2 regions of the Paenibacillus sp. F411 genome follow, and region 2 is predicted to be linked to the other one. Evidence: predicted binding sites of a transcription regulator. Region 2 holds the regulator's gene; the other holds the start of a gene.
The links. The regulator LexA, encoded in region 2, represses DNA repair genes until DNA is damaged. The targets are predictions, from matches to a motif close to CGAACATATGTTCG.

Region 1 (5,068 bases), on a different contig from region 2:
CGGGTAGACGGCTATCTGCAAATTCAGCTTATTCAGGACCGCTACAGCAAAATATCTTTGCCCAAGGGCAAAATGGAAGCAGGAGAAACCGTAGAGGAGACGGCTTTGCGCGAAATTTTGGAGGAAACCGGAATTTCGGGGAGAATCGTGTCGCCGGTCGATATTATTGCTTATACGTATAATCATCCCCAGTATGGCCGGGTGGATAAAGAAGTCCACTATTATCTGGTAGAGGCTTCGGGAGGGGCGCTGAAGCCCCAGCTGGAAGAGATCAACGGTGTGGAATGGTACGAGCCGCTGCAGGCCTGGAGCAGGCAGCAGAGCAACGGCTACAGGAACAATGATCCTATTCTGCGGAGAGCCTTGTCTCTTCTGAACATCGAGGTATAGGTCAAGAGGCTGCTGCTTTCTTCCAGACCGGAAGATAGCAAAGCGGCAGAGCGAGCAGGGAGCAGACCACGTTGAAGATCGTCTGGGCATGGGCAATCTGCCCCGCCGGGTCGCCTGCAAGCTGACCGGAGACCTGTGTCAGCAGCGGCAGCAAGGGAGCGAACAATATAACGCCCCCGATATTTAAGGCAAGATGGGAGCCGGCAACGAACCTGCCGGCCGGAGTGCTTCCTGCTGCAGCTAGGATCGCGGTCACGCAGGTGCCGACATTAGAGCCGAGCACCATGGCGACACCAAGCTCAGGCGGCAATGCCCCGCTGAGGCAAAGGCTCATGGTCATAGCCACAACGGCGGCGCTGCTATGCATCAGTGCAGTCAGCATGGCGCCGGCCAGAATCCCCCAGCCGCTGCTTCGCTCTGCCTGCTCCAGAAACCAGGCGAAGACGCCCATCTCCTGAAGCGGCTTGCCGATGGACTGCATAACCGTAATGCCAAGCAGTACCATGGCGAAGCCGGCAACGGCCAGGCACAGAAATTGCAGCTGCTCCAGGCGACCGAGCCAGGGAGAAGAGCTGCGTGATAGAACCATCTCGTTCCAGATGATGCTTCCTGCCCAAATGAGCAGGGAGATCAGAAGCAGGGGGAAGGCAGCCGCACCGATGTTCAGGCTGATCAGCTCTGTGGTCAGCGTTGTGCCGATGTTCGTGCCGAGAATGATGCCGAGAATGCCGGCCTGACCAAGCAGGCCGGCATTGGCGAAGCCAATCGTAATCACGGTGACAGCGGTGCTGCTTTGCAGCAAAGCCGTCAGCCCGGCGCTGGTCAGCATGCCTTTGAGCGGCGTGGCTGCGGCATAATGGAGCCACTGGTGAAGGCGCGGGCCGGTCCAGCGCTGCAAGGCGGCCTCCATCACCTTCATGCCGAACAAGAACAGCGCGAGCCCATACAGCATGGGAAACCACAGGGAATGAAGCAACAGAGAGCTCTCCTTTTTTATAGAGTAAGTACTGAGAATATATGAACAATGGCGGGGAGACATGCAGGGTTTGTCCGGTGCGGTCTTCTAGCTCAAGGAATGACTATGAATTCAGGAAATCAGGGAGTGAATCAAGCATGCCAAGCGTGATCTTGGATCGTAATCGAAAAAAAAGGCTGGAGCAGGGACATCCGTGGATATTCAAAAGTGAGATTGCCTCGGTAGAAGGGTCTCCGTCCGCCGGTGACGTCGTACAGGTGCTGAACCACCAGGGACGATTCCTGGGTAGCGGGTATTACAACCCGAGCTCGCAAATTACCGTACGCCTCTTGTCCTACCAGCCGCTGGAGGCTATGGACAAGGAGTTTTTCATTTCCCGCTTTCAGGACTGTCTGAAGCATCGGGAGCGCTTCCTGAAGGGAGATCATGCGTACCGCTTGGTGTATGGAGAGGCGGATTATCTGCCGGGTCTTATTGTGGACCGTTTTGATCAGGTGCTGGTGGTACAGCTGCTGACACTCGGAATGGATCGCTGCCGGGAAGCCATTACAGAGGCACTGATCGAGGTTATGCAGCCAAAGGGCATCTATGAGCGCAGCGATGTATCCGTGCGGGAGCTGGAGGGGCTGGAGCAGCGTAAGGGCGCATTGTACGGGGAATGTCCGCGTTATGTCACCGTCCTGGAGAACGGACTTCAGATCAAGGTCGACATTGAGGAAGGTCAGAAGACGGGATATTTCTTTGATCAGCGTGAGAACCGGGCTTCGATCGCACCGCTGATGACAGGCTGGGGAGAGCGGAGCGGCATTCAGCTTCAGAGTCGAGACATAGATGGACAAGAGACGCTGGTGCCCGTAAACAGAAGTGGAAAAGAAGTGACGTTTCCGTATTGGGACGGAGCAACGGTGCTGGAGTGCTTCTCACATACCGGGAGCTTCACGCTGAATGCTTGTCAGTACGGGGCCAAGAAGGTGACCTGCCTTGATATTTCCGAGCATGCCATCCAGAGCGCCCGTGAAAATGTAGAGTTGAACGGCTTTGAGGACCGCGTGGAATTCGTCGTGGATGATGCCTTTCAATACTTGCGTAATCAGGTAAAGGGGAGCGAGGAACGCCATGAGCGGGCTGCAAAAGGAAGCAAGGTGGATACCTCGAAGCCGCTGACGGCCGGGGGAGGACGAACGTGGGATGTGGTCATTCTGGACCCGCCTGCATTCGCCAAGACGCGCGGAGCGGTTAAAGGGGCCTGCCGCGGCTATAAGGATATCAATCTTCACGGGATGAAGCTGGTGAACGAGGGAGGCTATCTGGTGACGGCAAGCTGCTCCTATCATATGAAGCCGGAGCTGTTTCTGGAGACGATCCACGAAGCCGCGCAGGATGCGGGCAAGCAGCTGCGTCTGGTGGAATGGCGCGCCGCCGGCAAGGACCACCCGCAAATTCTCGGCGTGGAGGAAGGGCATTACCTGAAATTTGCCGTCTTTGAGGTTCGCAGCAAGTAGTCTCGCTGTCACGTATAATTGCTCAGCAATTTCAATGCATAGATAAGACCTGCGTTCAGGCCGGTAGGGAGCAGTCCCTTCCGGCTTTTTGGGCTTCCTTGCGATACTGTTATGCATACGGTCCCCCTAGACTTCCTATCATTTCAAAGCTGCCAGTGTTATCCAAACACATGTTCTTGATAGAGGCATGTATGCTATAATGATAGACAGTATTTTACGAGGAAAACAGACAGTATAGAATGGGAGGCTTGCCTGTGTCAGTTCGTTTTTTGATCGGCCGTTCCGGGAGCGGCAAGAGCACCCGGATGAGAGAGGAAATAGCCAGCCGCCTTGCTGAAGCTCCGCAGGGCAACCCCTTGATTCTGCTCGTGCCCGAGCAGGGCTCATTTGATGCAGAGCATGCGCTCGTGACTGCTCCGGGCGTTCGGGGCTCGCTTCGGGCGCAGGTGCTCAGCTTCCGCCGCCTGGCGTATCGGGTCATGCAGGAAACTGGCGGAGCGGCGAAAGTGGTGATCGGTGAAGAGGGCAAACGCATGCTCTTGTACAAAATTATTCAAAGGCGCAAGGATGAGCTCAACCTGTTCGGCGCCTCCGGGGAGCAGCTCGGCTTTGTTGGCAAGCTCAGCCAGCTGTATACCGAGATGAAGCGCTACTGCGTAGATGCCTCCTGTGTGCAGGAGCAGCTGGAGCAGATGGCGTCCACAAGTACCAGCCCGCCGCTGCTAAGGCGCAAGCTGGAGGATATTTTGGCGGTGTATCGGGATTTCGAGCAAGAGATGGCTCCGCTGTACAAGGACGATGAGGATACGCTGGCTGCACTTGCAGACTGTGTCCGGGAATCCTCCTATATCCGGGACGCGGACCTGTGGATTGACGGCTTTAACGGATTTACTCCCCAGGAATATATTGTACTGCGGGAGCTGATGAACCATGCCCGCTCGGTGACCATCGCCTTGACGCTGGACAAGCCTTACCCGGAAGGAATGACTCCTCATGAGCTGGATCTGTTTCATCCCACGGCGGTAACGTACAGCAAGCTGCGGGGAGCGGCGGGCGAGGCAGGGCTGGACGTGGAGCATACGGTGCTGGACGCAGAGCAGCTCCCCCGCTTCAAGGACAGCCCCGCGCTGGCGCATCTGGAACGGGGCTTTGACCGCAGGCTAAAGTGGAGCGGAAGCAGCCCGCCAGAGGGCATCAAGCTCTATGCTGCGGGGAACCGCCGGGCCGAAGTGGAAGGGGCGCTCCGGGAAATGCTCCGGCTTGCACGGCAAGGTGCCCGCTATCGGGATATGGCTGTTCTGACCCGCAATCCGGGAGATTATCAATTTCTCATCGGTCCCTTGTTCCGTGATTACGGCATTCCTTATTTCCTGGATCAGAAGCGAAATGAGCTGCATCATCCGCTCGTAGAGTTTATCCGTTCCGCGCTGGAGGTTGCGGTGCGGCGATGGCGGTACGAGGATGTGTTCCGCTGCATAAAGACGGATTTGCTGCTGCCTTTGGATGGCAGCCTGTCACGCGAGGATATGGACCGGCTGGAGAATCACGTTCTGGCCAGCGGTATTCATGGCACGCGGTGGACGGACGGAAAGCCGTGGCGAGGCATGCCGAGCCTTTCGCTGGAGGATGAAGGACGGTCGCGCCGGGAGGAAGGTCTGCAGCTCATTGAGCAGTGCCGATTGGCCGTTACCGTTCCGCTGCAAGCTTTTGACAAGAGGCTGAAGCAGGGCGCCACCGCGAAGGACAAATGTACAGCGGTATTCCGCCTGCTGGAGGAGGCCATGATTCCCGAGAAGCTGGAGCTGATGAGCCGCGCCGCACTGAATGAGGGAAGGCCGGAAGCTGCCCGGGAGCATCGCCAGGTATGGAGCGCAGTGCTGGAGGTGCTGGATCAGATTGTGGAGATGATGGGGGGCGAAAGATTTAGCGCCGAGGCCTTTGCCGGCATCCTGGATACCGGTCTGTCGGAGCTGGAGCTGGCCCTCGTGCCGCCGGCTTTAGATCAAGTGCTCGTGGGCACGATGGACCGGACGCGGACCGGAGATGTCAAATATGTGTTTCTGCTGGGTGTGAACGATGGTGTGATCCCGGCGCAGTTCCAGGATGACGGCATTTTGTCCGAGCAGGAGCGGGTGACGCTGGAGGCATCCGGGATGGAGCTTGCACCCAATATTTCACGCCGGCTGCTGGATGAGCGATT
Region 2 (5,068 bases):
CCGTGATATCGTACTGACACTGGAAGAGATGGGCTTCGAAATTGAAGCTTCTCACCATGAAGTGGCTCCAGGACAGCACGAAATCGACTTTAAATATGCGGACGCGGTTAAAGCCGCTGACCAGATCCAGACGTTCAAGCTGGTAGTTAAGACGATTGCTCGTCAGCACGGTTTGATCGCAACCTTCATGCCGAAGCCGTTGTTTGGTGTGAACGGTTCCGGTATGCACTGTAACCAATCCCTCTTTAATGGCAAAGAGAACGCATTTGTCGATGAGAGTGATGAGCTTGGCCTGAGCGCTACGGCACGTCATTTCATGGCAGGAATTATGAAGCATGCCCGCGCATTTGCAGCCATTACAAACCCTACAGTGAACTCTTACAAGCGTCTGGTTCCTGGCTACGAAGCTCCATGCTATGTAGCATGGTCTGCAAGTAACCGGAGCCCGATGATCCGAATTCCGGCATCCCGCGGCCTGAGCACGCGTGTTGAGGCTCGTAATCCGGATCCGGCAGCGAATCCTTACCTGGCTCTGGCTGTTATGCTGAAGGCTGGTCTGGACGGCATTAAGCGTAAGCTTCCTTTGCCAGCGCCTATCGACCGTAACATCTATGTGATGACGGAAGAAGAGCGTATCGAAGAAGGAATCCCTAGCTTGCCTTCTAACCTGAAGGAAGCGCTGAACGAATTGATTCGCAATGAAACGATCTGCGAAGCATTGGGTGAGCACGCCCTGTCCCATTTCTACGAACTGAAAGAAATCGAGTGGGATATGTACCGCACACAGGTTCACGGATGGGAACGCGATCAATACATGACCATGTACTAAAAGAGGAATCCCTTGCGCCGTATGGCGTGAGGGGTTTTTGTTTTGGGGGGCAACACGAATCGGTATAAGGAATATATTTGAACACCCACAATTCACCCACAAATTACTCGAAAATGTTTTTAATGTGACACTCGTACTTATACATATTCGTAGCCTCAAGTTTTTTAGACACGTGAGCGTACGCAGTAGATGTGATTTTCATCCTTCCGTGACCTAAGCGTTCTTATACATGTTTGAGAGTAAACGGGGATTTCCAATAATTAAATATAAAAACGATATTTAGGCTCAAAACCGAACTATAAAATTTAAATCCAAACAAGCAAGTGATCCAAATAATCTGATAGATGGAAAATTTATCTTCCTCATAAAGAGCTAGTATATATGTGGTAGAATTAACTGAATAATACACAGTGAACGACGTCCTGTTTTAAGTACTTCTACAAACCTTCATCAGGGTTCAACTCAGGAATGTACTCGGGCAAAAAACTTAAGACAGTCAGCCGTGGTTTGCTTCAAGGGACACCAGTTGTATTGTAAGGCGGTCAGGTAAGTAGGAATTATTGACTCATTCTCAAATTGCAGATGATCGATACGCCCGTCCACCATTTGTTTTTTAGCGCTGGCATGCTTTCCTCGTGAAACGGAGCTTTTTTAGGGATCGGCTTTTGCCATCTTGTAGGTCGTTTTCGCAGAATTGAAGCCCAGCGTGACAGTAGTTTAGACACCTTTTTCCGCATTGTGTTCTCATCAAATTGGATGGTTGTTAGTTTAACGAAACCTCTGCGACTTGGCGTATCTGTTCATCCTTGTGCATCAAAGTAAGGCACGGGAAACAGTGTGAATTTGGGACATTACATAATGTCTTCCTTAATATGATGTGCAATCATAGGATAGAAGAATACAAATAGAAAAATTGTTTTCTAGGAGGAGAGATGATGAGAAAGTTACGTGTTTTGCTTATATTAATTACGACGCTATTATTCATTATGGGTTGTAAGGGGGAGGTTGAAGTTACGAAGGATACTCATGAAGTTAATAAACCTGTACCAGATAACAATGCATTATCAAATCAAGTGATAACGTATGAAAATTTTGACAAACTATTTTTTGATTCTGCTAAAACTTTAAAAATTGAAGGATTTGACTTAAAAAACGGAACTTTTGAAGAGGAGTTAGTAATAGTCGATAAGGATTTATCGTTTAACACACGAGAGATTTTATCTTTGGAAGGAAAGATAGAAAATAACACACCAATACGAACAACTCAAAGAATGCTAATTTTTGAAGATGAAGATACCACTAAGCAAGTAATTATAAAGTTTGCCTACACTAAAAATTTTATAGGAAACGACATTATTGAATATAGTAAAACTAAAGGTCTATCTGACATTGATCAGAACCTATCTCAAAAAACAGATATTTTAACTTTTAGCTATAAAAACTTGATAATTATTGTCCACCAGAATGCAGAGGCTAAAATAGATAGCGAAATAACAAAAAAAGCTACAAGAGCCATTCAGTCTTATCTAAAGAATTTCTAAACTCCAAAATTTATGTTTTATAATTTTATGATACAGTGGCAGCTTTTTTATATCGGAAGCAACAACAAAAAAGATAACCCTGCACAAAGTACAGAGGTCATCTTCTCTTAATTAGATGGTGAATATTCCTAATGAATATCTCTAAAAATGCCTACTACTTTACCTAAAATCGACACATGATTCAAGCGAAGCGGCTCGTACGCCGAGTTCTCTGGCTGAAGACGGATATGATCCTTTTCCTTATAGAAGGTCTTGACTGTAGCTTCGTCCTCTTCGGTCATGGCGACGACAATATCTCCATTGTCCGCGGTCTGCTGCTGTCTTACGATCACGTAATCTCCATTGATGATTCCGGCCTCAACCATACTGTCGCCAGCGACGGAAAGCATGAAAATCTTGTCATCGCCAACAAAATGCTGAGGCAGCGGGAAGTAATCTTCAATATTCTCCGTAGCGGTGATCGGAACGCCGGCGGTAACCTTACCGACTACAGGCACTCTGGAAATCGTATGCGTGAAAAGATTGCTGCTCTCTGACTCTTCCTGGCCCAGCAGTTCAATCGCTCTAGGCTTAGTAGGGTCTCGGCGAATCAGGCCCTTCTTCTCCAGACGGTCTAAATGACCGTGTACCGTAGAGCTGGAGGCCAGTCCGACGGCTTCGCCAATCTCACGAACTGAAGGCGGATACCCTTTACTGCGTACTTCTGTACGGATAAATTCCAATATGGCCAATTGGCGGCTGGATATCTTCGACATTCCTTATCAACCCCATTTATGTAACGTTTGGTAAAAGTATAACATAGAACTACCGTTCGTACAAACATTAGTTCTAAATAATTTTTCTCGGAACAATTGTTCGTAAAAAACGCTTGAAACAAACAAGTGTTCTTGTTATAGTAGATTCAAACAGAACATTTGTTTGGGAGATGATCGACATGCTGAAATATAGTACTTATCGGAGTATTTATGACCACCCGGCGCAGCCGCAAGCTAGTGCACAGGGGAGGAAGTCCTTATCTCAAGCTTTGAATTACATAATGTCTTTAAACCGCAACAAGCTGTTAGGCATTCTGTTCGTGTTCTTTCTGGGCTTTAGCAGCGCATTGACTGTATTTGCAAACGGGGAAGAGGAACCTGCTGAGGTGAGGGAGATCGTTGTGCAGTCAGGTGACACCTTATGGAGCATTGCAGCTAGTCACAAGCCGGATTCCATGGACATCCGTGACTATATTCATACCATTGCGAAGTTTAACGGACTGAATAGCCATGATATTAAATTCGGAGAGGTTCTGAGTTTACCCCTCTACTAAACTGTCATAGGAAATAGGCTTATCTTATACTCATTCCCCTTGATCTGCATTATTTAAAATGACGTATCTGTTTCTTCACAGATGATGATATAATATATCTGACTCTTTCATAATAAAGAGCTTGGTCAAGGCCGCTTTCTTGACAAGCTCTTTTTCTCATGTCACAGTTAGAAATGAACATATAAGTGGAGGTATTCAGATGGACATTGATGCATTGGTGGAGCGTATTAACGTTCTCGCGAGAAAGAATAAGACGGAGGGGTTAACGGAGCAGGAGCAGCAGGAGCGTGCTGAGCTTCGTGAAATCTATCTCAATAATATAAGAAGAAATTTCCGGCAGCAGCTGGATTCCATTGAATTTGTTGATGAAGAGCCCGGTAAAGGGAAAGGCTTAAAGCATTAAGTCTGCTTTTTAAATAAACATGAATAAAGGGGTAAGGACATGTCTCGTTCATGGGAAAGAAAAGTAAGCAAGAACCTGGCCCAGGTCAATAAACAGCGTAAGAAGCAGGGCCAGACCTCTATTGGCGGTAACGGTACAGCGGCTGATGGACACATTTTTAAGGGTCGTAAATATGTACTGCCGATTGTGCTTCTGGCCCTGGCAGGTCTGTACGCTTTGTTGGGCAGAGCTACAGCGAGCGCGGCTGGAGCAAGCGACGTTCTGAACTGGGTAGGAGTTAGTCTGTATGTGCTGCTTGCGATCATGATTTTTTTGAGAAAGCCGTTCTTGAAGGTTGGCCGAAATACGCTGTCAACGTTCAAATTCAATCGCGAACGGAAGCTATCACCTTCCGAAATTAGCAAGATTCGGCTTTTGAACGGCTCTGTCGTTATTGAGACGTCAGCAAAGGGCGGCAATTGGGTGTTTTCCCGTCTGATTAACCGATATGATACGGATGCTATGGGGAAAAGGCTGGAGGAATTCGCCAGCATGCACCAAATTGCGGTGGAGCGGAAGTAACCGACAAATTACAGAAGATTGAAGGGGAGAGGGACATGTCTACTGCTGCTGTGTTGTTTGATTTGGATGATACCCTGCTATGGGATGAGCGAAGTGTAGAAGAGGCCTTTACAGCTACCTGCAAAGCGGCTGCCGACGCTGTCTCCATTAATGCCGGGGAGCTGCTTGCAGCTGTTCGTGAAGAAGCTCGTAAGCTTTATGAAACCTATGATACATTTGCTTTTACTCAAATGATCGGCATTAATCCTTACGAAGGCTTGTGGGCGAACTTCACGGCAGGGGAACAGCCAGAGTTTCGCCGGCTGCAGGAGCTGGCGCCAGGCTACCGCAAATCGTCCTGGGACAAGGCACTGAACAGGCTCGGAGTGCAGAATGAGGAGCTGGCCGCTGCACTGGCGGAACAGTTCGCCGCGGAACGAAGAAAG

Region 1: addB (helicase-exonuclease AddAB subunit AddB) is a predicted target of LexA. The motif match lies at 3,032-3,045, and genes of this name have one in related genera.

The regions. Positions count from the first base shown of each region.
Region 1 covers NZ_JAGFIP010000003.1:114,478-119,545, reverse strand. The annotation lists gene JJQ72_RS04675 (NUDIX hydrolase) at 1-390, shown strand, start outside; gene JJQ72_RS04670 (Na/Pi cotransporter family protein) at 392-1,366, opposite strand; gene JJQ72_RS04665 (class I SAM-dependent rRNA methyltransferase) at 1,504-2,868, shown strand; gene addB (helicase-exonuclease AddAB subunit AddB) at 3,123-5,068, shown strand, end outside.
Region 2 covers NZ_JAGFIP010000002.1:232,733-237,800, reverse strand. The annotation lists gene glnA (type I glutamate--ammonia ligase) at 1-829, shown strand, start outside; gene JJQ72_RS03530 (hypothetical protein) at 1,762-2,370, shown strand; gene lexA (transcriptional repressor LexA) at 2,499-3,125, opposite strand; gene JJQ72_RS03520 (LysM peptidoglycan-binding domain-containing protein) at 3,305-3,679, shown strand; gene JJQ72_RS03515 (DUF896 domain-containing protein) at 3,879-4,082, shown strand; gene JJQ72_RS03510 (hypothetical protein) at 4,122-4,643, shown strand; gene JJQ72_RS03505 (HAD family hydrolase) at 4,679-5,068, shown strand, end outside.